Linked DNA regions of Rhodovastum atsumiense. The protein of the gene in region 1 interacts with the protein of each later gene in a pairwise test. Links are inferred from orthologs where the notes say so. Each region holds a gene or a part of one and is shown in the gene's direction. Other genes may lie near its edges. The genes, in order: NBY65_RS12695 and recJ.

Region 1 (15,747 bases):
CCGGATGGTCGCACAAGGTGGGGATGTGCACGCCGATCTCGCGGGCGGCCTTGAGGATGGTGGTGCCGGATGGCACCTCGACCGAGATGCCGTCGATGGTGGCGCTGACCATGACGGGGGCGGACGGTGCCTCGGACGCGCCGGCATCGCCGGCGGGGGCACACGGGACGACGACGTCGCGCGGATGATGATGCATGGGCCTGCTTCTCCCGAGATCCGTCAATGGCCCTGGATCGGACGCGCCAGGATCTCTTCCTTGAAGTGCGCGTTCAGTGCCACGATGACATTCGGGCTCGCCTGGCCGAGTCCGCATTTGGAGGTGAGCTTGATCGTCTCGCTCAGGCCGATCAGGTCATTGAGGTAGCGGTTGGAGCAGGTGCCGCGCTTGAGCAGGCGGATGCCCTCCAGCAGCTTGACGTTGCCGTCGCGGCAGGGCGTGCACTGGCCGCAGGATTCCTCGATGAAGAATTCCAGGTAGTTCTCGGCCACTTCCAGCATGTCGCGGTCCGGGCCGTAGATGATGATCGAGCCGCCGATGCCCAGGTCCTCGTAGGCGATCTTGCGGTCGAACTGCCGCGCCGGCACCAGTTGCCCGGTATAGCCGCCCACCTGCACCGCCTTGGCGCCCTTGCCGCCGACGGTTTCCAGCAACTGATCGACGGTGATGCCCCAGGGCAGCTCGTAGACGCCGGGATGGGTGCAGTCGCCGGAGACACTGAACAGCTTGAAGCCCTTCGACCGCTCGGTGCCCATGCTGGCGAACCACTTGGCGCCGCGGTCGAGGATGCAGCAGGCCGAGGCGAGCGTCTCGACGTTGTTGACGATGGTCGGGCAGTTGTTGAAGCCGCGTTCCACTGGATAGGGCGGGCGGTTGCGCGGTTCGCCGCGCCGGCCTTCCAGGGATTCGATCAGCGCGGTTTCCTCGCCGCAGACATAGGCGCCGGCGCCCATGTGGATGCGCACGTCGAAGCAGAAGCCTGGCCGGCCGAGGATGTCCTTGCCGAGCAGGTTGGCGCGGCGGCGCGCTTCCAGCACCGCTTCCAGATGCGGGCGGAGGTGGCTGTACTCGTAGCGCAGATAGACGATGCCTTCGCGCGCGCCCACGACATAGGCGGCGATGGTCATGCCTTCGAACACCATGTCGGCGTGCTTGCCGAGGATGATGCGGTCCTTGAAGGTGCCGGGTTCGCCTTCGTCGGCGTTGCAGACCATGTATTTCGGGTCGCCCTTGGCCGCGGCGCCGAACTGCCATTTCAGCCCGGTCGGGAAGCCGGCGCCGCCGCGCCCGCGCAGGCCGGAGGCGGTCAGTTCGGCGATCACCTCGCGGGGCGACATCGCCACCACCTTGGTCAGCGCGGCATTGGCCTGGTGGTTGGCGTAATTGAGGGTGTTGGAATAAGTCTCGCCGACATTGCCCACGGGCTTGCGATGGGCGTTGTACTCCTGCCGGCAGTCCTCGATGATCCGGTGCACCTTGGGCGCGGTGAGATTGGAGAACACCTCGTTGTTCACCATCATCGCCGGCGCCTGGTAGTTCATGCCGATGCAGCTGGTCCATTCCAGCGTGAACATGCCATCCGGCGTGGTTTCGCCAAAGCGAATGCCAAGGTCATTCTGCAACTGTTGGGCGACCATCTTCGCGCCCTTCATCATCGACGACATGTCGCGGCTGAGCCGGATGATGAAGCGCCCTTTCGGACGGGTGTTCACGAAATGGTAGAAGGTGGCGACCCCGTACACCTCGGCGGCGGACATACCCATCAGGTCGGCGATGTATTGCATCGCAAATTCAGAAATATAGCCGCACTCTGTTTGCAGTGCCTGAAGTATAGGTATCAGAGCGGAGCGCTTTTGCAATCTTTCAATGATGTATTTCTTGGCGAGGTCGGCGATCAGGTCTTTTTCTTTATCTTGTAGCGTCAACAGCATTGTCGACCTCTCTCGCCATGCGATCCCACGGGTCTCCGCCCCGAGCCCGCTTCAATGGTCGCAATGTGCAATTCTTGATAATGTATCAAATGTAGCGTTCTGACAACGTGGTGTTCATGAGCGCCGTGATGCCGTGCCCTGGTCGGAATGATCGATGACGAGGGGGCGGTTATGAGAGAAAAAGACCGTTCGCACCCGGGACGGCGGAGCCGCTGCCGGCGGGGCGTTACCCCGCGCCCCACCAGGGCTTCGCCCTGGACCGACCAAGGGCTTCGCCCTTGGAACCCATTCTGTGCCGCGCAGCGCCCTCGCCTTTTCCTGACGCGAATGTCGACAGGGTGATGACGCGTTTCCATTGCATCACTGTCCCGGACCGACCATCTGCGAGACCGCGAAAGGGCGAAGCGAGGGATCCATGACCACCGGCAGCGACACCGCGGGCGCCTCGCCCGGTTTCCGTCCCCTGACCGCCCGGCGGATCTATGCGTTCCTCTCCACCAATGCCTTCACCGCACGCGGGCTTTACCTGAACCTGGGCTATTGGCCCCGGGCGGGCGGCATCGACGAGGCCTGCGAGGCCCTGGTCGAACTGATCGGGGAAACCGCCGGGATGGGGCCCGGCGACGAGGTCGTCGATGTCGGGTTCGGCTTCGCCGACCAGGACATGTTCTGGCTGCGGCGCTTCGCCCCCCGCCGCATCATCGGCTTCAACGTGACCCCCGCCCAGGTGCGGATCGCACGGGCCCGGCTGCGCCGGATGGGGCTTGCGGGCCGGATCGACCTGCGGGAGGGCTCGGCGACGCAGTTGCCGCTTCCGGATGCAAGCTGTGACGTGGTGACCGCGGTCGAATGCGCCTTCCACTTCGACACGCGCGAACGCTTCTTCGCCGAGGCGTTCCGGGTGCTCCGGCCGGGCGGGCGGCTGGTGCTCGCCGACGTGATCCCCGCCGCGCCGCCGCCGGGTCCGCTGCGGCGCCGGGGGCGGGATTTTCTCTGGAATGCCGCCGCGATCTCGTTCGCGATCCCGGCCGCCAACGCCTATCCCCGCGACATCTACCGCGACAAGCTCGCGGCACCGGGGTTTGGCAATGTCCAGGTCACTTCGATCCGCGACCAGGTCTTCCCTGGCTGGCATCGCGCCGTGATGGAGGATGCGGCGCTGCGGCGGCGGCTGCGCCTGTCAGGATGGCTGGCGGATTTCCTGCTGCGCCATCTCGACGAAGACGCCATTTACCGGGCGTTCGATTACGTCCTGGCCTCGGCCCGCAAGCCGGCATGACCGTTCGGTGCGGGAGGGCTTCCGGCCGGATGGCGCAGCCAAGGGTACGCGTCGGGGCGGACGCGGTTTATGACCCTGGGAACACGAGAGCGCCTTCCGGCTGACCGCCAGCGGTCACAGCGCTCTCGTTCTGTGGCCTGACGCGGCCCCTGACCGTCGGGCCGTCGTCAGTCAGGCCGATGCGACCTCAGGCGAGGCTGATCGAACCGGCCTCGGGTCCCTTGGCGCCCTGCAGCACCGACAGCCGCACCGACTGGCCTTCCTGCAGCGAGCCGATGCCGGCGCGTTCCAGGGCGGTCGCGTGCACGAAGATGTCCTTGCCGCCGCTTTCGGGCGTGACGAAGCCGAAGCCCTTGGTGGGGTTGTACCACTTCACCACCCCGGACGTCTCGACGGCGCTGTCGAGGTCGAGCGGGCGCCGTGGCGCGCCACCTTGCGGACGGGGGCGTGCAGCCTGCGGCCGGCGCGGGGCGGGGGCCTCGGCCGTGCTCTCGTCAACGGAGAGAACCTGGCCAACCTGCCGGCCCTTCTGTCCGTTGCCGACGCGCACCTGCAGCGTCGCGCCCGGGCTCACCGTCTGGACCCCGGCGGCCTGCAATGCGTTGACATGCAGGAACACATCCCCCGAGCCATCGGCCAGGGCGACGAAACCGTAGCCCTTCTCGGTGTTGAACCACTTCACCGTCGCCTGCACCTCGGGTCCTGCAATCGGGGACGCGAAAGAGGGCAGGGGCGTCGGGGACCGGGTGTTACCGTAGAAGTTGTCGTCGTCGAACCCGCGCTGGCGAGTCTGCCAAGGCCGGTTGCTTTTCGTTGAGCGCAAGTAGCGTAGTCCTCTGGGATTCTGGTCAGGATTTTTAAAGCGCCACATCCTACACCGGATGGCTGCGCGTTGATAGCTTTTATCGGGCCTCGGGACGATGCCATCCCGGGCCTTGCCGGCGCACCTGCCCAGGTCGCCGCCTCTTTCACAAGCCACTGGCTTATAAACCAAATTTTGCCAGGAGGACAGGGGGGAGTGACAGGGGGATGACAGGTTTGACGGCGCGCCGTCCCCCTGGCCTGCCGTGTCGTCACACGGTCCCGGCATGCCTGCCGCGACGGGCACGATCGCTTGATCGGCGCTCCCGCGTCACGCGGTGGGGCCGGAGCCCCCGTCGCGATCGGACATTCAGGGCGTTTCCACCGTGATCCGTGGCGGCTGCCGCAGAGTCTGCAGGATCACGCAATATCGCTCGGTTGTCTCGATCAGGCGCGCCAGCCGGTCGGGGGCCGCGTCGGCCTCCAGCTCGAAGCGCAGCGTGATGTCGGTGAGCCCGATCGGCACGGCGCGGTCGATGCCCAGCGTGCCCCGGGCATCCCAGGTCCCCGTGGCGACGATGCGGCCGCCACGGACCTCGATGCCCATCGCCGTGGCCACGGCGCGCAGCGTCACGCCGGCACAGGCCACGATCGCTTCCAGCAACATGTCCGCCGAGCAGGCCAGTTCGCCGGTGCCGCCAGCCGCCGCATGCAGGCCGGCGATGGTCTCGCCATGCCAGGACGCGATCCGGCAGGCAATGCCGTCGGCGTTCAGTTGGGCTTCGGCCCGTGCCGGGATCCGCGCCGCGTCCGGCGTCTCGCGGTAGCGTTGCTTGAGGGGAGCCTGCAAGGCCCGGAGCTGGTCTGCGTTCATGGTGGGTCCTCCCTGAATTATCTGGCCTGGGCCATGCGGGTTTCCGCAGCGGCATGTTATGGCGTGATGATGTTCGTTGCCATGGGCCACCGCATGGCATGACCCGGCGTCGCCATCGGGGGCGCGAGGCCCCGTGGCAGCCTATCTCATGACGACAGCGAAACCAGTTTCGGGCGCGGCAAAACCGGCCTGTCCGGAGACTGCGCCCGCGCATCCCATCGGATTGACCGCCACGGCGCGGCGGTGGCATGCCGGCTCCGGCTTTTGCGGAACAGCCGGGGCGCGGGTGGCCGACCAGATCGTCATCACGGAGAAGACCAGCCAGGCCAGGGATGTGCGTGCGGCGGTGGGCAACCGCTATGGTCCGATCCTGCCGGCCGAGGGGCACCTGTTCGATCTGGTGGAACCGGAAGACGTGGTGCCGGAATGGAAGCGCTGGGCGCCGGTGCTGCTGCGGCCGGAGGGACTCTACGCCACGCGGCCGGCGGCGGGCGGCAACAAGCCATCGAAGCTGAAGGCGATCCGCGAGGCGTTGCGGACGGCGAAGCGGGTCTGGCTGGCCACGGATTGCGACCGCGAGGGCCAGTTGATCGGCCAGGAGATCCTGGAGCACTACCGCTACCGCGGCGTGGTGATGCGGGTGATGTTCACGGCCCAGGACCCGCAATCGATCCGCGACGCCTTTGCCCGGGCAAAGCCGAATGCCGAGTACGCCCGGCTTTATGCCGCGGCGGTGGCGCGGCGCCAGGCCGACCAGATCTACAACCTGTCGCTGACCCGCACCGCCACCGTCACCTTCGCTCGTGGCGCGCGCAGCGTCATCGGCGTCGGGCGGGTCAAGACCCCGACCCTGGCCATCGTCTGCCGGCGCGAGCTGGAGATCCGCGCCTTCGTCCCGCAGGCCTATTACGAGGTGGTCGCGACCGCGCAGGCCGAAGCCGGGCCGGTGCGGCTGCGCCATGCCCCGAAGGAGCGGATCCTCAAGCGCGCGGAAGCCGAGGCGATTGCGGCCCTTGCGGAAGGCTTCACCGGGCCGCTCGTGCTGCGGGTCGAGGACAAGCGGCAGGCGCCGCCGCGGCTGTTCGACCTGCCGTCGCTGCAGAAGCTGTGCGGTGCCCGCTTCGCCTGGTCGGCGGCGCACACGCTGGAGGTGGCGCAGGAGCTGTATGACGGCCAGGGCAAGAAGATCATCACCTATCCCCGTGCCGAGACCCGCTATCTGCCGGAAAGCCTGATCCCCGACGTGCCGCGCATCGTCGCCGGGCTGCGGGTCGGGCGCGCCTTTTCCGCCATCCCGGTGCCCGAGCCGCCGCTGGTTCGTCGCGGCGCCGCCGGTCCCTTCCATGACAAGGGGCTCGCCGGGGCCAGCCATCACGCCGTCATCCCCAACGTCAACACGGTCGGGGACCTCCCGCAGGTCTGGCCGCGCCTGTCGGGCGACGAGCGCCGGCTGTTCGACATCATCGCCCGGGCCTATCTGGCGGCGATGATGCCGGATTTCCGCTACCGGCAGACCACTGTCACGCTGGATGTGCGGGGCCACCTGTTCGGCGTCACCGGGCGCCAGCCCATTGAGCTGGGCTGGCGGGCCGCCTTCCCGGACTGGCAGCCGCCCGGGGAAAAGGGCGAGGAGGCGCAACTGCTGCCCGCGCTCCGGGATGGCGAGACGGTCACGCTGCGCGACGCCGCGGTCGAGGACAAGGAAACCCGCCCGCCGCCCCGCTACAACGAGGGCACGCTGATCGAGGCGATGCAGAATGCCTGGCGCTTCGTCGCCGACGAGGCGCTGCAGGCAAGGCTGAAGGAGGCCAAGGGGATCGGTACCCCGGCTACCCGCGCCGAGATCATCCGTGGGCTCAAGGCGCAGGATTTTCTGGTGGCCGACGGCAAGGCGATCGTGCCCACCGAGCGGGGCCTGGCGCTGTTCGCCGTGTTGCAGCGGGCCGATGCCGCCCTGGTCGATCCGGGCGTGACCGCGCAGATGGAATGCCTGCTCGACCAGGTGCTGACCGGCCAGCAGGAGATGATGCAGGCGATCGATGCCGTCTGCACCCAGGCCAGCCGCATCATCGGCCGGTTATGCCAGGGCCTGCCCCAGGGGGTGGCATCGCCCGATGCCGCCCTGCTTGCCACCGTGGCACCCGGCGCCGGCACGGCCGGATCGCCGCGCGCACGCAAGCCGCGCCGGCGGCGGGTGAAGGCGGATCAGGAAGCCACCGCGGCGCCGCCCGCCCGGAAGGCAAAGCGGGCAACGTCGCGTGCAAGGCGTCCCGGTCCCGCCGGCACCGTCCCGGCGCCGGTGGCAAATGCCCCGACACCGGAGACGAGCGATGCCGAGACACCGCTGCGTATCCCCTTCGGCAACAAGGAGATCGCCTTCCGGCTCGGTGCCCGCTACCGCGCCGGCGGCTGGTATGCGCCGCCCGGCGTGGATCTGGCCGGCTTCCGTGAGCGCGGATGGCTGGGCGCCCCGTCGGGTTAGCGGTCGAGCACCGAACGGTCGTTCTTGCGGGCCAGGGTGCGGAAATGCGGCTCGATCTCGGCTTCGGCGAGGCCGAACGCCTGGGCGAAGTCGATGATCAGCCGCTGCTCGCCCGGCTCGGCGTCGCCATCGGACATGGCGCTGTCGATCATGTTCAGCAGGATGCAGAGCTTCTGGTCCGGCCGCAGCTGCGGTGCCACGGTAGCGAGGAACTGCGCCGGCTGGGTCACGCGCACATAGCGCAGGCAGGCATCGAGCTGGTCACGGCTGGCGCCACGCCCGAGCACCGAGGTGAGATGCCCGACTTCCTCGGGGTCGATCTCTCCGTCCGCCCCCATGCAGTAGATGAGGGATATGACGAGGCAGTTGCGCGGCGTGAGATCGAGTTGCGCAGACTGCGACCTGAACATTCCGAACATGCGAGAGCCCTGATTGGTTGGTGGTCCGTCCCCGTGGGGGAGCGGGCGCGCGACACGTGGGAAAGTTTCGTGCCGACTGCAACGGCCAACCGGGTAGCGAACTGTTACTCGCCATCGCGATCCTTTGCGGCGGGGCCGCGCGTGGGGCGCGACCCCGTGCCGCTCAGTGACTGATCATCCAGGGACGCTTGCCGGGAAACCCCTTGGCCGGGCTGACCGCCTCGGCTTTCCGTCCGGTGCCGGCCGAGCAGCAGCCGCAGCCGCGTGGGTGCCGCCCGGCGCTGCTCGCCAGCTTCGGGGCATGGGCGCTCTGTTCATTGGTGGCGAAGGCTTTCCGCTGGGACGCCTCCATCCGTCCCAGGGCCGGTCCGCGCAGCAGGGCGCGGGGAGCGTCGGCGCCGCACCCCGGACAGGGATGCGGCGCGTTGAACATGGCCATCGGCCGGTTCTCGGTGAACGGGCCGCAGCGCTCGCACAGGTAATCGTAGTCGGGCATGGCGTCGCCCGGCTCAGGCGTCGGGGGCGATGGGGATGTCGGTGCCGGGCTGCACGCCGGCGATCGGCCCGGCGGCACCCGGCCTGATGTCGAAGTCGAAGATCTCGGTGGGCAGCCACAGCGTGGCGCAGGCATTGGGGATGTCGACCACGCCGCTGACATGGCCCTGCACGGGGGCCACGCCGAGGATGGCATAGGCCTGGGCGCGGGTGTAGCCGAACTTGCTGATGTACTCGATGGCGTTCAGGCAGGCCTGGCGGTAGGCAACAGTCACGTCCAGGTAGTGTTGGGCGCCGCTCTCGTCGACCGAGATGCCTTCGAAGATCAGGTAATCGCGGTATTCCGGCTTGATCGGGCTGGGCCGGAAGATCGGGTTCCGGATGCCGTACTTCGCCATGCCGTCCTTGATCAGCTCCACCTTCAGGTGAATCCAGCCGGGCATCTCGATGGCGCCGCAGAAGGTGATCTCGCCGTCGCCCTGGCTGAAATGCAGGTCGCCCACGGAAAGCCCGGCGCCGGGGACATAGACGGGGAAATACACGCGGGCGCCGCGCGAGAGATCCTTGATGTCGCAGTTGCCGCCATGCTCGCGCGGCGGCACGGTCCGGGCCCCGGTGGCGGCCGCGGCGTCGCGTGCCTCGCCCCGCAGCCGGCCGAGATGCGCGGTGGGCGCAAAGGGCGGATTGGCCAAAGGCGGCACGCGGGTCGGGTTGGTGCCGATCAGCGCCGTCTCCCGCGCGTTCCAGGTTTCCAGCAGGGAATGCGACGGCAGGCAGCCGATCAGTCCGGGATGGATCAGCCCGGCGAAGCGCACCCCCGGCACGTGGCGCGACGTGGTGAACAGGCCGTGGAAATCCCAGATGGATTTCTGCGCCTGCGGGAACTGATCGGTCAGGAAGCCGCCGCCATTCTGCTTCGAAAAGAACCCGTTGAATCCCCACGCATTGGACGGGAAGGCGCCGATGTCGAGGAAGTCCACCACCAGCAGGTCGCCCGGTTCCGCGCCCTCGACGCCGACCGGGCCGCTGAGGAAATGCACGATGCTCAGGTCGATGTCGCGAACGTCGGCGGCGGAGTCGTTGTTCTTGATGAAACCGCCGGTCCAGTCATAGCACTCGATGATGAAATCCTGGCCGGGTCTGACCGTCGCCACCATCGGGATGTCCGGATGCCAGCGATTGTGGATCGTATCATTTTCATAGGGAGACTGCGACAGATCGACCTTGATCAAGGTGTCCGGCATATTGCTTCCCCTCTCTGACAGACCGGACGCAGACTGCCAAGTCACCGCGATTTTGTCCTGGTTGATCTTGGTTCGACACTTCTCGTGCTGGCGGTGCCGGCCAGCAGCCATGACGTGCCCGCGAGGACGACGCCATGGCCCTGCGCCAGGACGAAGGATCAGCTCTTGACCAGGCTGCAGCCGCCCTCGCTCATCGGCCGGAAGGCAGCGTCCGCCGGTGTCGTCGCTACGACCTTCAGCACGTCGATAGGGCTTTTGCTCTCTGCCGGCTTCTTGACCTGCAGCAGGTAGGACGGATGAATCTTGCGCCCGTCCTCACGGATCTGGCCGGCACCGAAGCAATCGTCATCGGTGGGCATCGCCTTCATGTGCGCGACCGCGCCCCGTCCGTCCGCCTTCGCCGCGGCCACGCCCAGCGCGGCCACGGTCTTCAGGTAATGCAGCGTCGCCGCGTAGCATCCGGCCTGGATCATGTTCGGCGGCTGCGTCGGCGTCTTCGGCCGCACCCGTTCCCAGAAGGCGCGGGTGCGGTCGTTCAGGTCCCAGTAGAAGCTTTCCGTCATGACCAGGCCTTGCGATTCGGCCAGCCCGACTGCACGCACGTTGCTGTCGTACATCAGCATCGCGGCGATCCGCATCGAGCCGGTCAGCCCGAACTCATGCGCCTGCTTGATGCAGTTCACCGTATCGGTGCCCGAGTTGCACAGGCCGAGTACCTTGGCGCCCGAGGCCTGCGCCTGCAGCAGCAGGGCACTGAAATCCGTCGTCTCCGGGAAGGGGTAGGTCTGCGCGCCGAGGACCTTGCCGCCGGCTTCCTGCACGAAGCGGGCGGTGTCACGCTGTAACTGCTGGCCGAACACATAGTTGGCCGTGATGAAGAACCACGTATCGCCGCCCGATCGCACCATCGCGCCGCCGGTCGACTTCGACAGCATATAGGTGTCGTAGGTCCACTGGATCGTGTTCGGGCTGCACTGCCCGCCGGTGAGATCGGTCGTAGCGGCGCCGGAGTTCAGGAACACCTTGTTTTTGTCTCGGCAGATGGTGTTCACCGCCAGCGCCACCGAGCTGGTCGGCACGTCGATGATCGCGTCCACGTCCGCCTCGTCGAACCAGCGGCGGGCGATGCCGGCGCCGGTGTCGGGACGGTTCAGGTGATCGGCCGACAGCACTTCGACCTTGATGTCGGGACGCTGCCGGGCGAATTCCTCGACGGCCTGTCGTACGCAGGTGACCGACAGCGGGCCGGTGTCGTCACGGTAATTGCCCGACTGGTCGTTCAGGACGCCAAGGCGGATCACGGGCGTTTGGGCGGCGGCACGACGGATCTGGCCGGGCAACAGGAAGGACGCGGCAGCGGCGCCCAATGCGGAGCGGCGTGTGACGGTCATGGACGTTCCTCTCTTGGTACCGGTTCTGCGCCGGTGCGGAAAGTGTGCGGGGGAAGATCCCCGGGTTCAAGGGGGGCGTTCAGGCCAACCGGGTTTCTCGCGCCGGTATCGCGGCTGTGACCGCATGTCGCGATGCATCCTCACGGAAGCAGGAATGCAGGCGTATCCCAAGCGTACATTCTCTTCCGTCATGAAACTGCTATGCTGGCTCGATGATGCAGCAGGATCCGACAGGCCCTTGGCGGGCGATGACGGCGGCGGACCTCGATGAGGTGGAGCGGGTCGGCGACCGCGTGCATCCGGATTATCCCGAAACGGCCGCGGTGTTCGGCGAGCGCCTGCAGCGCTATCCCGCCGGGTGCCTGGTGTTCCAGGGACCGGGCAGCATCCTGGGCTATACGATCAGCCACCCGTGGCGGCTCGGGCAACCGCCGAAGCTGAACGTCGTGCTGGGATCCCTGCCGGAGCGGCCGGACACGTTCTACATCCACGATGTCGCGTTGTTGCCCGAGGCCAGGGGATCGGGGGCCGGCGGCGCGGCGGTGGCATTGCTGACCCGGCAGGCCGTGGCGAGCGGCCTTGGCAACATGTCGCTGGTTGCCGTCAGCGGCGCATCCGGGTTCTGGCGCAGGCACGGTTTCGACGTGCTTGAGACGCCCGAGATCAGGGCGAAGCTGGCCGAGTACGGCGAGTCGTCCCGGTTCATGGTACGCTGGTTGCGATAGAAGACCGACTCCGTCCTGGTCTTGTGTTGCAACCTAGCAATGAAACGGATTAGATCGCGGGCGCCCCCGGACCGGTCGAACCGGATCAATCACCGTGGCGGAGGTCCCGGCCTGGCGTGACAGCCATGCCCGCAGTTCCGCCGGCAGGAGGCGTTCATGCCAGTGTCGATCGTTGCGCGCCGTCGTGTCCTTCGCCAGGTTCCGCTGTTGGGAGGCCTGGCATTGCTGGTGAGTGCCTGCGCGACGCATGTGCGCAGCACCGGCACCTACGGGGCGGTGGCGACCGGGGCGCCATTGCAGCGGCCCGAGATCGTGCTGGTGGAGGAATTCGCCGTCGACCCGTCGGAAGTGCACCTGGACACCAGCCTGCGCGCCCGGCTGACCCGCGGCCTGGAAGGGACGCAACCCGACACGCGCCGCGCCCAGGAAGCGGCCCGGGTGCGGGGCGTCGCCGCGGCGACGCTGGTCGGCCGGATCCAGGCCATGGGCCTGCCGGCGGCCGTGGTCGCGATCGGCACGACGCCGCATGAGCGCGCGGTGCTGGTGCGCGGCCAGGTGGTGGATATCGATGAAGGCAACCGGACCCGCCGCACCCTGATCGGCTTCGGCGCCGGCAAGAGCGTGGTCGGGGCCGACGTGCAGGTCTACTACGCGGCGCCCGGGCAGCGTCCGGCGCTGTTGCAGACTTTCGAGGCCGATGTCGACAGCGGCCGCATGCCGGGCATGGCGACCACCATGGGCGTGGGGGCCGCGGCCGGTCATCTGGCGACCTCCGCCGCCGTTTCCGGCGGGTTGCACGTGGCATCGGAGAACCGCAAGGCGGATCCGGAGGACCAGGCGAAGAAACTGGGGAACTGCGTGGCCGATGCGCTCGGGGCGGTGTTCCGGCGCGAGGGCTGGATCGCCACGACCGGCGGCTGAGGCCGCGACGAACAGGGCAGTCGCACCCCACGGAGAGCGTGCGATGATGGCGACGGCCCACCTGCTGATCCTGGCGATCGGGGCAACCGGCCTGCTGAGCATTCTCGCGGGCCTGCTGTCACGGCGCATCGGGGCGCCGTTGCTGCTGGTGTTTCTCGGCATCGGCATGATCGTCGGCGAGGCGGCACCCGGGCTGGTGTACGCCGATTTCCGCTCGGCCTACGTGATCGGCAGCGTGGCCCTGGCGGTGATCCTGTTCGATGGCGGGCTGTCGATCTCGCCGCGGCTGTTGCGGCTGGCATGGGGGCCGGCGCTGCTGCTGGCGACTGTGGGGGTGGCGCTGACGGCCGGCGTGGTCGGGGTTGCGGTCAAGCTGCTGATGGGCGCGCCGTCCTGGCCGGTGGCATTGCTGGTGGGGGCGACGATGGCGCCGACCGACGCGGCCGCGGTCGGCGCGCTGCTGCGCCGCGCCGGGGCGGTGCTACCCGAGCGGGTCCATGCCACGCTGGAACTGGAATCAGGGTTGAACGACCCGGCCTCGGTGTTCCTCACCCTGCTGCTGATGATGCTGATCCATCGTCCGGAATCGGTCGGCGCCGCCGATGGGATGCTGATGTTCCTGCAGCAGATGGGCGGGGGCGCGGCGCTGGGGGCGGGCGGCGGCCTGCTGCTGGTGGCCTTGCTGCGGCATGTACCGGCCGAGGCCTCGCTGGTCATGGTGCTGGCGCTGGCCGGGGTGCTGACATTGTTCGGCCTGGCGCAGGTGCTGGACACCAGCGGCTTCCTGGCGGTCACCGTGGCCGCGCTGATCGTCGGGCCGGCACATTTCCCGGCACGACCCGCCTTCGCGGCGTTCTTCGGCGGGCTGGCCTGGCTGGCGCAGGTAGTGCTGTTCGTCATGCTCGGACTGCTGGTCACGCCGGCACAATTGCTGCCGCTGATCGGCCCGATGGCGATGATGACGGCGGTGCTGATCCTGCTGGCGCGACCGGTGGCAGTGCTCGCCTGCCTCGCACCCTTCGGCTTCGCCGCGCGGGAGGTGGCCTTCATCTCCTGGGTGGGGCTGCGCGGCGCGGCGCCGATCTACCTCAGCATCGTGCCGGCGATCGCCGATCCCCGCGGGCTGCGGCTGTTCGACAGCGTGTTCGTCGTCGTGGTCGCATCGCTGCTGGTGCAGGGCTGGACCATCGGTCCGGTCGCCCGCCTGCTTGGCTTCGGCCAGAGGGGCGGTCGTGGCGCGTGCGATTGATTGTACTACGAAACATTTCACTGTTCAGGAAGTCAGCATAATCCTACACTCATAAGGAATGTTCCCTGATCAGATGAAGAAGGGGGCCACGCCTTGCGAGCACTTGCTGCCCTGGTTGCCATTCCCCTCATGCTGGCCGGCTGCGCGGAGCAGAAGGCGCCGCCGGCCCTGAGCGACGGTCTGGCCATGCAGCCCGCCAAGACCGACAGCGCGGCGGGCGACAACGCCAGCAACACCATCATCTATCGTGCGCCGGATCTGGACGCCCGGCGCTACCGTGGCTTCGTCGTGCTGCCGGCCACCGTCTATGATGGCCCGGATGCCGAGTTCGGTGGCACCACCGAGGCGGAACGGCAGGAACTCGCCGGGGTGCTGACCTCCGAGTTCAAAAAGGCCCTGAGCCAGCACCGCCGGGTGGTCGACCGGCCGGGTCCCGACACCGTCACCCTGCAGCTCACGCTCGGTGGCGTCGGCAAGACCAATGCCATCGGTGGTCTGACCCGGCTCACCCCGGTCGGCTTCGGGCTGATGGTGGTCAAGTCGGCGGCTGGCTTGCCGGCCAATTTCGTCGGTTCAGTGACCATCGGCGGCAAGCTGACCGAATCCGCCGGCGGCAAGGTGCTGGCCGGGTTCGTCACCAAGGAGAGCCCGCAGGCCTATGATCTGCGCACGGAGGCCGGCACGGTGATGACGGCGCGCCTGGCGATTGCCAAGGCCGCCCGGGATTTCGCCGCCGCCGCCGATCGGGTCGTCGAGGAGTCGCACCAGAAGACATCCGCGCGCGCCCCGGCCAGGTAACGTCGTCGCCATCGGCGGCGGGCCGGAGTCGTGGACCGGAGGGAGCCGTAGCATGATGCAAGTCACCGTCCGCCTTGTCGGCGCGACCGGCCTGGCACTCCTGGCGGTGTTGCCCGGCGGCTGCAAGGACCGGAACCACTATGTTCCGCCGCCGCCGCCGAAGGTGACGACGATGCTGCCGGTGCAGCGCGAGGTCATCCAGTACCTCGAGGTCAACGGCTCGGTGGAAGCGGTCAATTCCGTCGATCTGATGGCGCGGGTCACCGGCTTCCTGCAGGAGATCAACTACGCCGACGGCGCCATGGTGGCGCGCGGCACCTCGCTGTTCACCATCGAGCCCGAGCCGTATCGCGCCAAGCTGCTGCAGGCGCAGGCGCAGGTGCAGGCCTCCGAGGCGGTGCTGAAGCACGCGCAGGAGGAATACCTGCGCCAGTCCACCCTGGGGAAGGACCAGTTCGCCTCGCAATCCAAGGTCGACGAGGCGATCCGCAACCGCGACCAGAGCAGCGCCGACCTGCAGAACAGCCGGGCGAGCCTGGAACTCGCCGCCATCGATTATTCGTACACCCATGTGCTGGCGCCGTTCGATGGCATCGTCACCCGCCATCTTGCCTCCATCGGTGCGCTGGTCGGCGGTGCCACCCCCACCAGGCTGGCCAGCATCATCCAGCTCGACCCGATCTACGTCACCTTCAACGTCTCCGAGCGCGACGTGCTGCGCATCCGCCAGTCGATGGTCGAGCGCGGCATCAAGGTCACCGACCTCAGCAAGGTTCCGGTCGAGGTCGGGCTGGCCAACGAGACCGGCTATCCCCACGCCGGCGCGCTGAACTATGTGGCGCCCCTGGTCGATCCCGGCACCGGCACGCTGACCATGCGCGGCGTCTTCGCCAATCCCGAGCACACGCTGCTGCCCGGCTATTTTGCCCGGGTGCGCATCCCCACGCGCCGCGACGCCGCCGGGTTGCTGGTGCCTGACACCGCGCTCGGTGCCGACCAGGGCGGGCGCTACGTGCTGGTGGTCGGCGCGGATGGCGTCGTGGCACAGCGCTATGTGCAGACCGGCGCGCTGTCCGACGGATTGCGGGTGATCGAGACGGGGCTGCAGCCAGGTGACCGGGTGGTCGTTGCCGGGCTGCA
Region 2 (15,724 bases), 1.7 Mb from region 1 along the record:
GGCCTCGGGCGCGGCGCTGCGGAACATCCGCCTGATGCTGGGACTGGACGAGGCGGCGCGGCAGGAACGCGCCGATGCCTGATCCGGGCCCGGCGCGGTTGCTGCCGCGCCGGGTCGTCGCGTTGGCGGCGGGGCTGCTGCTCACGGCCTGCGGGGCGGTCACGTCCGGCACGGTCGATACGCCTTTCGTGCCGCCCGCGGCGCTCGGCACCAATCTCGACGCCGACCAAGCGGCGGCGGGCATCGCCGGCTGGGCCTTCGCCAGCCCGGCCAACACGCGCGGCCGCCCCGTCGAGGCGGCGCGGGCGGTGATCGCGATGGAATACCTGTCCGGACTGCTGTCCGGCTCCGCCCCTTATCCGAACGTCTCCCCGCTGGTGCAGCAGCAATTGCTGGCAGGACGGCAGGAGGTGCGGCGGACGCTCGGCGTGCCGCCGGACGCGCCGTCACAGGCGGTGGTGGATGCCATGATCAGGGTCCAGAACGGGCTGTTCACGGGCGATCTGGCGGCGGCGACGATGGCGCTGCAGCCGCCGCTGTTCGGCTTCGGGCCGCAGGCCACGCTGCAGATCCTCGCCAACCTGCCGCCGCTGCCACAGGCCAATGTGGCGACCCAGCGGGCGCAGTTCGACCTGCAGCCGGGCGGGGGCCGGTGCTGGGGGTGCTGAATTGAAGGCCAGGGCTCTGCCCTGGACCTGGCAGGGGCCACAAGGCCCCTGCACCCCATAAGCGCTGCGCGGCACAGAATATCGGGTTCCAAGGGCGAAGCCCTTGGTGGAGGTCCAGGAGGCGAAGCCTCGTCACGCGAAGGCGTGCCTTCGCACGACGTCGGGTGCGGGGCGAAGCCCCGCCTCAGGTCAGCAGCACCTTCACGTAGCTGCCGGGCGCGTCTTCCAGCACGGGCAGCTTGCCGTCACCGGGAACCCGGGCCTTCACCTGCCGCTTGTCGAGGGCGGTCACCCAGCGCTGCCAGTCCGGCCACCACGATCCGGCGATCTCGGTGGCGCCCTTGAACCAGTCCTCGGGCTGCTCCGGCAGATCCGTGTTGATCCAGTGGCTGTATTTGCCGCCTTCCGGCGGGTTGACCACGCCGGCGATATGGCCGGAGGCCGCCAGTACGAAGCGGTTTTCGCCCTGCAGCAGGTGGGTGCCGTAATAGGTGCTGCGCCACGGCGCGATGTGGTCCTCGCGGGTGGAGATGAAGTAGGCGGGCACCTTGACCTGGCGCAGGTCGATCGGGGTATCGGCCAGGGAGATGCCGCCGGGTTCGCGCAGCCGGTTCTCCTGGTACATGTTGCGCAGGTAGAAGCTGTGCATCCGCGCCGGCATGCGGGTGGAATCGCTGTTCCAGTAGAGCAGGTCGAACGGGAACGGGTCGTTGCCGAGCAGGTAATTGTTCACCACGAACGACCAGATCAGGTCGTTGGCGCGCAACATGTTGAAGGTGGTCGCCATCTCGCTGCCATCGAGATAGCCGCGGCGGTTCATCTTGTCCTCGAGCATCTTGAGCTGTTCTTCGTCGATGAAGACGCCGAGCTCGCCGCACTCGCGGAAATCCATCAGGGTGACGAAGAAGGTGGCGCTTTTGATGCGCTGGTCGCCATGGGCGGTCATCCAGGCCTGGCTGGAGGCGAGCAGCGTGCCGCCGAGGCAGTAGCCGATCGCGTTGACGCCGTCCTCGCCGGTGGCCGCCTCGATCGCGCTCAAGGCCTCGAGGATGCCTTCTTTCATGTAGTCCTCGAAGCCCTTCTGGGCGAGCCGCTCGTCGGGGTTCACCCAGGAGATGATGAACACCGTATGTCCCTGGGCGACCGCCCAGCGGACGAAGCTGTTCTTCGGGCGCAGGTCCAGGATGTAGAACTTGTTGATCCAGGGCGGCACGATCAGCAGCGGCCGCTTGAGCGCCTTCTCGGTGGTCGGCGTGTACTGGATGAGCTGCATCAGCTCGTTCTGGTACACCACCTTGCCCGGGGTGACGGCGATGTTCTCGCCGATCCGGAAGGCGTCCATGTCGGTCATCTTGATGCGCAGCTCGCCCTTGCCGCGCTCCAGGTCACCGAGCAGGTTCTTCAACCCTTTCAGCAGGTTCTCGCCGCCGGTCTCGACGGTCTTGCGCAGAACCTCGGGGTTGGTGAGCAGGAAGTTGGAAGGGCTCATCGCGTCGACGAACTGCCGCGCGTAGAAATCCACCTTCTGGGCGGTGTGGGGCTCGAGGCCATCGGCCTGCTTGACCACATCCTGGATGAAGCGGGCCGAGAGCAGGTAGGACTGCCGGATGAAGTCGAAGACCTCGTTTTCTTTCCAGGCGTCGTCCTTGAAGCGACGGTCCTTCGGGTCGCCCTCGATCACCGGCGCGCCGTCCATGCCGAGCAGCCGGCGCGCGGTGTTCTGCCAGAGCGACATGTAGTCCTGCCAGAAGCCGAGCTGCGCCTGCATCAGCTTGGTGGGATTGGACATCAGCTTCGCCGTCATTTCCATGAAGGCGCCCCCGATGTTCAGGGGGTCGGGGCTCTGCAGCCCGCTTTCGGTCTGCCGGCGCAGCCATTCCGCCACAATGCGCTGCGAACGCTCGGCGATGTCGGCCATGGAGCGTCCGAATTCGGTGGGGTCGGGCAGCTTGAAGGCGCCGGCTTCCGGCTTGGTCGGCTCGGCCATGCGGCTATCCTTTCCGTAGGTCGGCTCGCGCGCTACATCTCGTGTGCCGGAAATGCGGCAGCAGTCTGGAGCACTCCGACCCTTTTATGTCAGATGGACGTGTGTACGAACTTGATAGAGTGCGCTCCCTGACCGTTCAAGTGCGACCGGCGCAGGGCTTGCATACCAGCCAAAATCCAGCGAGGTGTGCTGTCGTTCTCTTGACGGCCGGGTTGCTGGCAGGCTGTGCCTCTGGCTCGGTCAGTCCGGTGGATTGGTGGCATTCGCTGGAGGGCGGGCGCATCGCCGAGCAGCGGCCGCCGCCGCCCAATGCGGACGCGCCCTATCCCAGCCTGGGCACGGTGCCGGCGCGGCCGGTGGTGACCGACCATGCCACCCGTGGCCGGATTGCCAGCGGGCTCACGGAGGAGCGGCGGAACGCGGAATACGCGATCTCTTCCCCGGCCGAACCCTATCAGCCGCCCAGGGTGCCCCCGGCCGCGGCCGCTTCCCAGGACGCTCCTTCCGCCTCGTTGCAGGCGGCGAGCGCGCCGCCGGCGCCTGCTCCGGCCGCCCGGCCGGCGCCGCCGCCGCAGGAAGCGCCCGCAGCCCCGGTGACCGCCGATCCGGCGGCCCCTGCCGCGTCGGCCCCTTCCGCCCCGGCCGGTGCCGCCATGGCGGAACTGCCGGCCATCCCGGCGGCGCCGCCGCCGGCGCCGCGCATCCCGGGGGTGCCGGTGCCCGCCGTGACTGCCCCGACGCCGCCGCCGGTCGCACCACCCCCACCCGCGCCGGCGCCCCCGCCCGCGCCGGCCGGCACCGTGCTGGTGCCGTTCAGCACCGGTGGAACGGCGATCGCCCCGGAGACGGAAACGGCGCTGCGGGCGCTCGCGGCCAGGCGCGGCACGGCCGCCATCGTCGTGACCGGCTATGGCGAGGCGCTGGGCAGCGATCCCGACGCCCAGGCTGCGTCCCTGCCACTGGCCCTGGCCCGCGCCCGCGCGGTCGCGGCGGTGATGATGGCTGCCGGCGTGCCTGCATCGCACCTGCGGCTGACTGCGCGGGCGGAGGGGCGCGGTGGCGCCGCCCGTATCGCCAACTGAAGGATTGTGAAAGAATAGGTGTTGCCCCCGGATCCCGCCGGGATCATGCCGCCCCTCCGGGCCGGCACGGTCCCGCCGGCCTGCGCGACCAGCACGTCTCGACCTTCTTCACTTGCTCCAGACTTGGTGGGCGGGGCATTCCGGCCTGTCCCACCAAAGCCCCACTGACCCCAGGTTTCGGATTGCCGCCATGACCGATGAGTTCCACCGCATCCGCCGTCTGCCGCCCTACGTCTTCGCCGAGGTCAACAAGGCCAAGGCGGCGGCGCGAGCCGCCGGCGAGGACATCATCGACCTCGGCATGGGCAATCCCGACAGCCCGACTCCGCCGCACATCGTCGCCAAGCTGGTCGAGGCGGTGCAGGATCCCCGCACGCACCGGTATTCCGTCAGCAAGGGCATCCCTGGTCTGCGCCGGGCGCTGGCTGGCTATTACCGCCGCCGCTTCGATGTCGATCTCGATCCCGAAACCGAAGTGGTCGCGACGCTCGGCTCGAAGGAAGGCCTGGCCAACCTGGCCTCGGCGATCACCAGCCCGGGCGACACCATCCTGGTGCCCAACCCCTCCTATCCGATCCACCAGTTCGGCTTCATCATCGCCGGCGCCGGCGTGCGCAGCATCCCGGCCTCCCCGGACGAGGAGATGCTGCGCGCGCTCGATCGGGCGGTGAAGCATTCGGTGCCCAAGCCGACGGCGCTGATCGTCAATTTCCCGTCCAACCCGACCGCCTATCTGGCCGACCTGGATTTCTACCGTGAGGTGGTGAGCTTCTGCCGCCAGCACGACATCTGGATCATGTCGGACCTTGCGTATGCCGAGATCTATTTCGGCGAAAAGGTGCCGCCCTCGATCCTGCAGGTACCAGGGGCCAAGGACATCGCCGTCGAGTTCACCAGCATGTCCAAGACCTACTCGATGGCGGGCTGGCGGATGGGCTTCGCCGCCGGCAACCAGAAGCTGATCAATGCCCTGACCCGCATGAAGTCGTATCTGGACTACGGCGCCTTCACGCCGGTCCAGGTGGCGGCGGCCGCGGCGCTCACCGGGCCGCAGGACTGCGTGCAGGAGATGCGCGACCTCTATCGCGAGCGGCGCGACGTGCTGATCCGCGGCCTGCACGCGGCCGGCTGGGACGTGCCGAGCCCGGACGGCTCGATGTTCGCCTGGGCGCCGATCCCGCCGCGCTATGCGCATCTCGGCAGTCTGGAGTTCAGCAAGTTGCTGCTGGCGCGGGCGAAGGTGGCGGTGGCGCCGGGCATCGGCTTCGGCGAGCACGGCGACACCCATGTCCGCATCGCCCTGGTCGAGAACACCCATCGCCTGCGCCAGGCGCTGCGCAACATCCGCAGCTTCCTGCAGAGCGAGAGCAACGAGGCGCCGCGGGAGGCCGTTCCCAGCGGCCACGCGGCATGAGCCGGCCGCTTTCGGTCGGCGTCGCCGGCCTGGGTACGGTCGGCGCGGGCGTGCTGAAGCTGCTGCGCGAGAACGCCGGGATCGTCACCGCCCGGGCCGGGCGGCCGATCGCGGTCACCGCCGTCTCGGCGCGTGACCGCACGCGCGACCGTGGCGTCGATCTCGGCGGGCTGCGCTGGTACGAGGATGCCGTGGCGCTGGCCGCGGATCCGGGCGTGGATGTGATCGTCGAGCTGATCGGCGGTGCCAACGGCCCGGCGCGGCAACTGGTGCAGGCGGGGCTGGCCGCCGGCAAGCCGGTGGTCACCGCCAACAAGGCGCTGCTGGCCGTGCACGGCGCCGCCCTGGGGGCCCAGGCCGAACAGGCCGGCGTGACCCTGGCCTTCGAGGCAGCGGTCGCGGGCGGCATCCCGGTGATCAAGGCCCTGCGCGAGGGGCTGGCCGGCAACCGCATCAGCAAGGTCGCCGGCATCCTGAACGGCACCTGCAACTACATCCTGACGGTGATGCGCGAGCGCGGGCGGGAATTCGCCGAAGTGCTCGCCGAGGCGCAGAAGCTCGGCTACGCCGAGGCCGACCCGTCCTTCGACATCGACGGCGTCGACGCCGCGCACAAGCTGGCGATCCTCGCGGCGCTGGCCTTCGGCCGGCCGGTGGCCTTCGACGAGGTGCATGTCGAGGGCATCCGCCATGTCTCGGCGCTCGACATCGCCTTCGCCCGCGAACTGGGCTACCGCATCAAGCTGCTCGGCCTGGCGCGGCGCACCGAGGCCGGGATCGCCGCGCGCGTGCATCCCTGCATGGTGCCCGAAGCCGCGCCGATCGCGCGGGTGGACGGCGTGTTCAACGCGGTGGTGGCGGAAGGCGATTTCGTCGGGCGGATCATGCTGGAGGGCCGCGGCGCCGGCGCCGGCCCGACCGCCTCGGCGGTGGTTGCCGACCTGATCGACATTGCCCGCGGGCGGTCGACCCCGGTCTGGGGCGCGGCCTCGGGCCATCTCTCCGATGCGCCCTCGGTGCCGATCGGGGCGCATGTCGGCTGCTACTACCTGCGCCTGATGGTGGTGGACCGTCCCGGCGTGATCGCCGACGTGACGGCGGTGCTGCGCGACCAGGGCATCTCGCTCGAGAGCATGCTGCAGCGTGGCCGCAGTCCGGGCGAGGCGGTGCCGGTGGTGCTGGTGACGCACGAGACCCGCGAATCCGCCATGCGGGCGGCGCTGGATCGCATCGCCGGCCTGGACGCCGTGTTGGAAGCGCCGACGCTGATCCGCATCGAGCCCGCATAAGCGCGGTGCATCGGCGATCGGACTTTCCCGTCAGGACGAAAGAATAATGACAGAGCAGAGGAGTGACGCGATGCTGAAGGACGATCAGTTCCAATCGGCACATACCAGCGACCGCAACCTGGCGCTGGATCTGGTGCGCGTCACTGAGTCAGCCGCGCTGGCGGCGAGCCGCTGGATGGGGCTCGGCAAGAAGAACGAGGCCGACGGCGCCGCGGTGACGGCGATGCGCAAGGCCTTCGACGTGGTGCAGATCGCCGGCACCGTCGTGATCGGCGAGGGCGAGATGGACGAGGCGCCGATGCTCTACATCGGCGAGAAGGTGGGGGCCGGCGGCCCGGCGATGGACATCGCGGTGGACCCGCTGGAGGGCACCAACCTGTGCGCCAAGGGCGGCCCGAACGCGATGGCGGTGATCGCGCTGGCCGAGCGCGGCAATTTCCTGCACGCCCCCGACATCTACATGGACAAGATCGCGGTGGGCGGCCACCTGCCGGCGGACGTGGTGGATCTGGACGCCCCGGTGGAGGAGAACCTGCGCAACCTCGCGCGGGCCAAGAAATGCGCGGTCTCTGACCTGGTGGCCTGCATCCTGGACCGTGAGCGCCACGCCGAGATCATCGGCCGCACCCGCGCCGCCGGGGCGCGCATCATGCTGATCAGCGACGGCGACGTCGCCGGCGTGATCGCCACTGTCCAGCCCGAGAGCGGCGTTGACATCTATCTCGGCATCGGCGGCGCGCCCGAGGGGGTGCTCTCGGCCGCGGCGCTGCGTTGTGCCGACGGGCAGATGCAGGGGCGGCTGATCTTCGAGAACGACGAGCAGATCGCGCGGGCCCGGCAGATGGGCATCACCGATCCGAACCACAAGTTCGACATCCTGGAGATGGCGCGGGGCGACGTGATGTTCGCGGCGACCGGCGTGACCGGCGGGGCGATGCTGCGTGGCGTGCGCCGCTTCGGCCATGGTGCGTCGACGCACTCGCTGGTGATGCGCAGCAAGTCGGGGACGATGCGGTACATCGAGGCCCACCACAACTACGCGACGAAGCCCTGGGCATCGAATTGACCGAAACTGCCGGCGGCGTGGCGCCCGTCCTGGGCGTCACCCGCAGCCTGACCAACCGCCGCTGGGTCTGGCGCCAGGGCGAGGACCGCGTCGGCCTGGGGATTGCCCAGCGGTTGGGGGTGCCTGAAGTCGTAGGGCGGTTGCTCGCGGCCCGTGGTGTCGGGCTGGAAGCGGCGGCGACCTTCCTGGAGCCGACGCTGCGGGCCCTGCTGCCCGATCCCTCGGTCCTGCGCGACATGGACGCAGCGGTGGCCCGCCTGGCCGCGGCGGTGTGCCGGGGCGAGACGGTCGGCGTCTTCGGCGACTACGACGTGGACGGAGCCTGCAGCGGCGCGCTGATGGTCACCTTCCTGCGTTCGCTCGGCTGCACCGTCATGCCGTACGTGCCCGACCGCATGACCGAGGGCTACGGGCCGAACGTGCCGGCGCTGCAGGGGCTGGCTGGGCGGGGTGCGACGCTGCTGGTCTGCGTCGATTGCGGCACTGCCGCGGGCGAGACGCTTGCCTCCTTGCAGGGACAGGCCGACGTGATCGTGCTGGACCACCATAAATCGGAGGTCCTGCCGGCCGGGGTGGTGGCGACGGTGAACCCGAACCGGGTCGATTGCGGCTCGGGGCTGGGGACGCTGTGCGCGGCGGCGATCGCCTTCCTGACCGCGGTCGGCACCGTGCGGGAACTGCGTCGCGGCGGGTTTTTCGCCCAACGTCCCGAACCGGATCTGCTGTCCCTGCTGGACATCGTGGCGCTGGCGACGGTGTGCGACGTGATGCCGCTGACCGGGCTCAACCGCGCCCTGGTCACGCAGGGGCTGAAGGTGATGGCACGGCGGGCCCGGCCCGGGATCGCGGCGCTGCTGGAAGTGGCGCAGGTCAAGGACCGGCCCAGCGCGGCGACGCTGGGCTTCGCGTTGGGGCCGCGCATCAACGCCGCCGGCCGGATCAGCGAATCCGACCTGGGCCTGCGTCTCTTGCTCTGCGAGGATCCGGTCGAGGCCCGTACCCTGGCCGCCACGCTGGACGCGGTGAACCGGCAGCGCCAGGTGGTCGAGGCCAGCATGCTGGACGCTGCGATGGCGGCGGCCGAGGCGCAGATCGCGGCGGGGCATGCCACCTTGCTGGTCTCGGGCCAGGAATGGCATCCGGGCGTGGTGGGCATCGTCGCCGGGCGGATCAAGGAGCGGTTCAACCGCCCGGCCTGCGTGGCGGCGCTGGCCGACGGCATGGCCAAGGGCAGCGGGCGGTCGGTGGCCGGGCTCGACCTGGGGGCGGCGGTGATCGCGGCGCGCCAGTCCGGCATCCTGGTGACCGGGGGCGGTCATGCCATGGCGGCGGGGTTCTCGCTGCCCGAGGACCGGCTGGCGGCCTTCCATGCCCTGCTGGACGAGCGTCTGGCCGCGGCGGCGACCTTGCCCTCGGCGGCGGATCTGCCGGTGGAAGGGGCGGTGGCGGTGCCGGGCTGCACCACGGAACTTGCACGCCATCTCGGGCGGCTGGCGCCGTTCGGCAACGGCAACGAGGAGCCGGTGCTGATCCTGCCGCGGGTTCGCGTCATGCGCGCCGATCGCGTCGGTCGCGAGGGCAACACCATCCGGGCCTTCGTGGAAGGCGAGGGGGGTGGGGGGCGCCTGCGCACGGTGCTGTTTCGTGCCCGCGAGGGGGCCTTGGCCGATGCCTTGCTGAGCCGTGGCGGCGAGCCGCTGCACATCGCGGGCCATCTTCGGGCCGAGGAATGGAACGGCATGGTGAATGCGGGCTTCGTCATTACCGATGCGGCGTCGGTGGTCCCTTGACCATGACCGTCTGGTTCGCTACCCAGCGCAGGCGCCTCGTCCCGTTCGTCTAGAGGCCTAGGACACCGCCCTTTCACGGCGGTAACAGGGGTTCGAATCCCCTACGGGACGCCAAAAGCCGCCTGCTGACGCGGCTTCATGCCGGGCTTCGCCGTGAGCCCGCCTGACCGACTATTTCCCAGGGTGGCGATTGTCGGTCTCCCAACCGTCTCATTGCCATGATGTTGCCTTTGCGGGCCGCTTTTCGCCGATGCCTGCCATGCAGGCTGCGCGGCTGTCCGGGCGTCCGCACGCGACCTGGCCTGCCGGTCCGACCTGCCGGCGGTCTGTCTGAAACCGTCCCCGACAAGCCAGCCTGAGGTGTGGCCAGCGCGAATCCACGTGTTGCCTGCGCGATGTATAAATTATACGCAAATGAAAAATCGATCACGGAATAATATCGAATTCTTATAAGAATTGATACTCGAATTTCTGATTTATTCTTAAAGGTGCCCGTGAACTTGTAATGTACTTGCATTGATGGAATTCTTTTTGTTATCGGATCAAGGACTGATCCGCGGGCTGTTTTTCATGCGACGTGCGGGCGGCGCAACGGAGCGAGTGACATGGAGACCGGCGAGACCGTGGACGACCGGAGGGTCCTTAGGACGATGCAGGGACATGTCATGGACGAACGGTGCTCCAGCCAGCTCATGGACACCGACGATAAGGAGGTTGTGCCAGGCTGCGGAGTTGCTCCGGTCCCGCCCCGAAAGCTCCGGGACGCCATTACCTGTGCGTTCTGGCTGGTGGACAATGTCGCCCCCCGCCAAGGCAAGCGTCGTGGTGCCAGTGTGGCGGCCCCAAATGGTATCTATACCGAAAGTAGCCGTGCCGTCGTTGCGGATGTGCTGCGCGATGTTTTCCTGAAGGGGGGAGATAGCTATCTGGCAGCCGCTCAGGCGGAACTTCGTGCGCTTGGTTATAAGGGGCAGCTTGCCGAGAATTGTCTCAGCGGAATTGCGCTGGAGTTCGCACTTCATGCCGAAACGACGGCTGTTGCTTTCGATGCCCCGGTTCCGGCATGGGCGACTGCGATCCTTGATGCGCGGCTTGGTGTCAGCAAGGGCGATTCCACCCATGGCAGGCGTTTGGCCGGAGAACCCTTGCGCAAGGCTTCAGACGCATCAAAGGCGGTCATGGAGCCGGCCGACGTTGGTGCTGCCCAGGTAGCAGCGGTGGCTGAGCCGGTCGTGGAGCCGGCCGACGCTGGTGCTGCCGAGGTGTCAGCGGTGGCTGAACCGGCTGTGGAGTCGGCCGAGGCCGGTGATGCCGAGGTAGCGGCGGTGGCTGAACCGGCTGTGGAGCCGGTCGACGCTGGTGATGCCGAGGTGTCGGCGGTGGCTGAACCGGCTGTGGAGCCGGTCGACGCTGGTGATGTCGAGGTAGCGGCGGTGGCTGAACCGGTCGTGGAGCCGGTCGACGCTGCTGCTGCCGAGGTGTCGGCGGTGGCTGAACCGGTCGCGGAGCCGGTCGACGCTGGTGCTGCTGAGGTGTCGGCAGTGGCTGAACCAGCTGTGGAGCCGGCCGAGGCTGGTGATGCCGAGGTAGCGGCGGTGGCTGAACCGGTCGTGGAGCCGGCCGAGGCTGGTGCTGCCGAGGTAGCGGCGGTGGCTGAACCGGTCGTGGAGCCGGCCGAGGCTGGTGATGCCGAGGTAGCGGCGGTGGCTGAACCGGCCGTGGAGCCGGCCGAGGCTGGTGCTGCCGAGGTGTCGGCGGTGGCTGAACCGGCTGTGGAGCCGGTCGACGCTGGTGCTGCCGAGGTGTCGGCGGTGGCTGAACCGGCTGTGGAGCCGGTCGACGCTGGTGATGCCGAGGTAGCGGTGGTGGCTGAACCGGCTGTGGAGTCGGCCGAGGCTGGTGCTGCCGAGGTGTCGGCGGTGGCTGAACCGGCTGTGGAGCCGGTCGACGCTGGTGCTGCCGAGGTGTCGGCGGTGGCTGAACCGGCTGTGGAGCCGGTCGACGCTGGTGCTGCCGAGGTGTCGGCGGTGGCTGAACCGGCTGTGGAGCCGGTCGAGGCTGGTGCTGCCGAGGTGTCGGCGGTGGCTGAGCCGGCCGTGGAGCCGGTCGACGCTGGTGCTGCCGAGGTGTCGGCGGTGGCTGAACCGGCCGTGGAGCCGGTCGACGCTGGTGCCGCCGAGGTGTCGGCGGTGGCTGAACCGGCCGTGGAGCCGGTCGACGCTGGTGCCGCCGAGGTGTCGGCGGTGGCTGAACCGGCCGTGGAGCCGGCCGAGGCTGGTGATGTCGAGGTGTCGGCGGTGGCTGAACCGGCCGTGGAGCCGATCGACGCTGGTGCTGCCGAGGTGTCGGCGGTGGCTGAACCGGCCGTGGAGCCGGCCGACGCTGGTGATGCCGAGGTGTCGGCGGCGACTGAACCGGCTGTGGAGCCGGTCGACACTGGTGATGCCGAGGTGTTGGCGGCGGCTGAGCCGGTCGTGGAGCCGGCCGACGCTGGTGATGCCGAGGTGTCGGCGGCGACTGAACCGGCTGTGGAGCCGGTCGACACTGGTGATGCCGAGGTGTCGGCGGCGACTGAACCGGCTGTGGAGCCGGTCGATGCCGGTGATGCCGAGGTGTCGGCGGTGGTTGAACCGGTCGTGGAGTCGGTCGACGCTGGTGGTGATGCCGAGGTGTCGGCGGCGGCTGAACCGGTCGTGGAGTCGGTCGACGCTGGTGGTGATGCCGAGGCGTTGGCGTCGACTGAACCGGCTGTGGAGTCGGTCGACGCTGGTGGTGATGCCGAGGTGTCGGCGGCGGCTGAACCGGTCGTGGAACCGGCCGACGCTGGTGATGCCGAGGCGTTGGCGTCGACTGAACCGGCTGTGGAGCCGGTCGACGCTGGTGCTGCCGAGGTGTCGGCGGCGACTGAACCGGCTGTGGAGCCGGTCGACGCTGGTGCTGCCGAGGTGTCGGCGGTGGCTGAACCGGCTGTGGAGCCGGTCGATACTGGTGATGCCGAGGCGTTGGCAGCGACTGAACCGGTCGTGGAGCCGGTCGACACTGGTGATGCCGAGGTGTCGGCGGTGGCTGAACCGGTCGTGGAACCGGTCGACGCTGGTGCTGCCGAGGTGTCGGCGGCGACTGAACCGGCTGTGGAGCCGGTCGATGCCGGTGATGCCGAGGTCTCAGCGGTGGCTGAGCCGATCGTGGAGCCGGTCGACGCTGGTGCTGTCGAGGTGTCGGCGGTGGCTGAACCGGCTGTGGAGCCGGTCGATACTGGTGATGCCGAGGTGTCGGCGGTGGCTGAACCGGTCGTGGAGCCGGTCGACGCTGGTGCTGCCGAGGTGTCGGCGGTGGTTGAACCGGCTGTGGAGCCGGCCGGTGCTGATGATGCCGAGGTGTCGGCGGTGGCTGAGCCGGCTGTGGCGCCGGCCGCTGCTGGTGCTGCCGAGGCCTCGGCGGAGGCTGAACCGACCTGGGATCTGGTGGGGTTTGCGTCTCCGGTGCAACCAGGTGCCCCTGGTGTTCCCGAATGTCCGGATGGGGATCTGGCAGAGGCCATTCGCGAGGCGGCCTGGCTCGTCCGGGATGCCACCGAGGCAGAACGGCGGCTTCGGTACCTTGGGCTGGTGGATTTCCTGGTCCTGGATGCGAATGAGCGGGCGATGGCCACCAACATGCTTCGCCTGGTCTATATCAGCGCGGCCGACGGCCATTTTCAGCGCGCATTGGATCGGGCCAAGCTTGCTTGCGATATCGTCAACCGGAATATCGTCAGCCTGAATCTTGAAGAAGAACTGGAACTGGCGACCCTGGCATTCGCCCGCCATGCAGACATCGTTGCCCGGATCATTGGTGGAGTGGCCCCGCAATGGGCGACCGAAATCCTGGCCGCGAAACAGACGGTGGATCTCCACAAGGCGGCCGTTGCCGAGGCGCAGCGTCTCTATCTTGCCAGGCTTCTGGCGCCCCGGAGCGGTGGTTTCTAGGAATCGCACGTGGGGCCGGCGCCATCCGGTGATGTTGGCGTTCGATGCATGAAGGAGGGGCGTGCCGGCTGTTGACGTTCAGCGAGGGCACGCTCGTCTGGTCCGGTTCCGGGGGGCCGCCACGATGCGCCCCAAAGGGGGCGGGGTGGGTCTACCGTCGGCCCGCCGCCGACGACATCAACAAACAAAAAGAGCCGGGCCGATGAACCCGGCCCGGCTCTTTCCGTCAGCCTTCTCGGCCGCGTCTAGTCCGCCGCCGCCGTGAGCGCCGCCTGCTGCGCCGCCGCCGCGGCCCGCTTGGCGTTGGCCTGCTGCGCCTGGATGGCTGTCAGCGCGATGGTGTAGACGATGTCGTCCACCAGCGCCCCGCGCGAGAGGTCGTTCACCGGCTTGCGCAGGCCCTGCAGCATCGGGCCGATGCTGACCACGTGGGCCGAGCGCTGCACCGCCTTGTAGGTGGTGTTGCCGGTGTTCAGGTCGGGGAAGACGAACACGTTGGCGCGGCCGGCGACCACGCTGTCCGGGGCCTTCTGCCGGCCGACGCTGGCGACGCTCGCCGCGTCGTACTGCAGCGGCCCGTCGATCAGCAGGTCCGGGCGCTTGCCGCGCGCGATTTCAAGCGCGCGCCGCACCTTGTCCACATCCGCGCCGCTGCCCGAGCTGCCGGTCGAGTAGGAGATCATCGCCACCCGCGGGTCGATGCCGAAGGCAACGGCCGAATCCGCCGACTGGATGGCGATGTCGGCCAGTTCCTCGGCGGTCGGGTCGGGATTGACCGCGCAGTCGCCGTACACCAGTACCTCGTTCGGCATCAGCATGAAGAACACGCTGGAGACGATCGAGGATCCCGGGGCGGTGCGGATCAACTGCAGCGCCGGCCGGATCGTGTTGGCGGTGGTGTGCACCGCGCCGGACACCAGCCCGTCCACGTCGTCCTGCGCCAGCATCATGGTGCCCAGCACCACGGTGTCCTCAAGCTGGTGCTCCGCCTGCACGGCGGTCAGGCCCTTGCTGCGGCGCAGCTCGCACATCGGCGCCACGTACTGGCCGCGCACCGCCATCGGATCGATGATCTCGATGTCGGGCGGCAGCACCACGCCCTGCGTCTCGGCCACCTGGCGGATGTGGTCGGGGTTGCCGAGCAGCACGCATTGCGCGATGCCCTTGCGCTGGCAGATCGCCGCTGCCTGCAGCGTGCGCGGCTCGTCACCCTCGGGCAGCACGATCCGCTTCGCCGCCTCGCGCGCCGCCTGCACCAGGCGGTGGCGGAACGCCGGCGGGGGCATGCGCAGCCGCCCGGGCCGCCCGAGCTGGGAGCGCAGCGAGCCGGTGTCGATGTGCTCGGCCGTGTGCGCGATCGACTGCTCCATCCGCTCGGTGTCGTCGCGGCGCACATGCCGCGACAGCCCGGCGAGCAGCGCACCAGAGGCGAAGGTGTCCTCATGCGTGGTCAGGATCGGCAGCCCGGCGAGCTGCGGCGCCCGCAGCATGGAAGCCACCTGCGGCGACAGCCGCGTGCCGCAGGTCAGCAGCAGGCCGGCGAGCGGCATGCCCTGCATGTGCGCAAGCGCCGTCGCCAGGATGATGTCGCTGCGCTCGCCCGCCGCCACCACCAGCGTGCCCGGCCGCAGCCGGTCGATCACGCCATCGACGCCGCGCCCGGCGGTGACGAAATGCTGCACCCGCGCCCGCGCGAGATTGCCTTCCTGCTCGATGCCGAGGCTGAGCGCCTCGACCACGTCCTGCAGCCGCGGCGCGGTCAGCTTCGGCTCGAACGGCACGTCGCCCAGCACCGGCACGCGGCCACCGCTGCCGGGCAGGTACTCGCCGAGCGCGCCGGCCATCGGGCCCGCCTTCAGCCGGTTGACCAGCACGCCGGCGACCGGCGGCGGTTCCTCGCCGTCGGCGAACTGGCGGACAGTCAGGTCGACCACGGCGCCGAGCGCCTCGGCGTTCTGGCCGGTCCCGGAGAGCACCGGCACCAGGCTGGCGGCGAAGCTGCGCGCCATGGCGGCGTTGAGCTGGCTCGCGACCTGCAGGTCGGCAAAGGGGATCAGGCCCTGGATCACGACGGCGTCGCAGCCGGCCCCGGCCGCCTCCACCATCGCCACCAGGTCTTCCATCAGCGCGTCCAGGCCGCCGTTGCGCACGCTGGCCTCGGCCTGCGCGTACGCGATCGGCTCCGGTGTTTCCAGATGCAGGACGTTGCGGGCGAAGTAGGGGGCGAGGTCGGCGACGCCCCGTGTGTCTGGCTGCAGGATCGGCTTGATGAAACCGACCGCGACATGGTCGCGGCGCAGCGCCTGCACCAGGCCGAGCGCCATCGAAGTCAGTCCCACGTCATCCGAGACGGGAGCCAGAAAGAATGTCTGGCGCGGCCGGTCCATGTCAGGCGATCTCCTTCAGCGAATCCTGCTCTTCCGCGCCGGCACGGGCCAGGGCGGCTGTGTCGCAGGCAAT

The links.
Region 2: the proteins of NBY65_RS12695 (region 1) and recJ interact in binary tests that used the Escherichia coli proteins (3 or more experiments, as listed by UniProt). The link is inferred for Rhodovastum atsumiense from one-to-one orthologs.

What each region holds. Positions count from the first base shown.
Region 1 is NZ_OW485601.1:2,787,047-2,802,793, forward strand. The notes cover bases 4,713-7,735. They hold NBY65_RS12695 (type IA DNA topoisomerase), read left to right. Parts: upstream 4,713-5,106; coding sequence 5,107-7,365; downstream 7,366-7,735. Other genes in these bases: NBY65_RS12690 (OsmC family protein), read right to left, coding at 4,713-4,883; NBY65_RS12700 (tellurite resistance TerB family protein), read right to left, coding at 7,362-7,735. Outside these bases: NBY65_RS12665 (NADH-dependent [FeFe] hydrogenase, group A6), read right to left, coding at 1-196; NBY65_RS12670 (NAD(P)H-dependent oxidoreductase subunit E), read right to left, coding at 220-1,929; NBY65_RS12675 (class I SAM-dependent methyltransferase), read left to right, coding at 2,345-3,208; NBY65_RS33795 (cold-shock protein), read right to left, coding at 3,396-3,902; more of NBY65_RS12690, read right to left, coding at 4,380-4,712; more of NBY65_RS12700, read right to left, coding at 7,736-7,775; NBY65_RS12705 (FmdB family zinc ribbon protein), read right to left, coding at 7,948-8,280; fmdA (formamidase), read right to left, coding at 8,294-9,523; NBY65_RS12715 (ABC transporter substrate-binding protein), read right to left, coding at 9,682-10,914; NBY65_RS12720 (GNAT family N-acetyltransferase), read left to right, coding at 11,127-11,639; NBY65_RS12725 (DUF4410 domain-containing protein), read left to right, coding at 11,796-12,560; NBY65_RS12730 (potassium/proton antiporter), read left to right, coding at 12,604-13,809; NBY65_RS12735 (DUF3313 domain-containing protein), read left to right, coding at 13,903-14,607; NBY65_RS12740 (efflux RND transporter periplasmic adaptor subunit), read left to right, coding at 14,660-15,747.
Region 2 is NZ_OW485601.1:1,127,918-1,143,641, reverse strand. What follows is about bases 6,900-9,899. They hold recJ (single-stranded-DNA-specific exonuclease RecJ), read left to right. Parts: upstream 6,900-7,502; coding sequence 7,503-9,296; downstream 9,297-9,899. Other genes in these bases: glpX (class II fructose-bisphosphatase), read left to right, coding at 6,900-7,506. Outside these bases: argC (N-acetyl-gamma-glutamyl-phosphate reductase), read left to right, coding at 1-82; NBY65_RS04960 (hypothetical protein), read left to right, coding at 75-668; NBY65_RS04955 (PHA/PHB synthase family protein), read right to left, coding at 853-2,655; NBY65_RS04950 (OmpA family protein), read left to right, coding at 2,904-3,737; NBY65_RS04945 (LL-diaminopimelate aminotransferase), read left to right, coding at 3,928-5,151; NBY65_RS04940 (homoserine dehydrogenase), read left to right, coding at 5,148-6,440; more of glpX, read left to right, coding at 6,511-6,899; NBY65_RS04920 (hypothetical protein), read left to right, coding at 9,902-13,264; pta (phosphate acetyltransferase), read right to left, coding at 13,510-15,651; NBY65_RS04910 (acetate/propionate family kinase), read right to left, coding at 15,653-15,724. UniProt on the Escherichia coli protein: Single-stranded-DNA-specific exonuclease.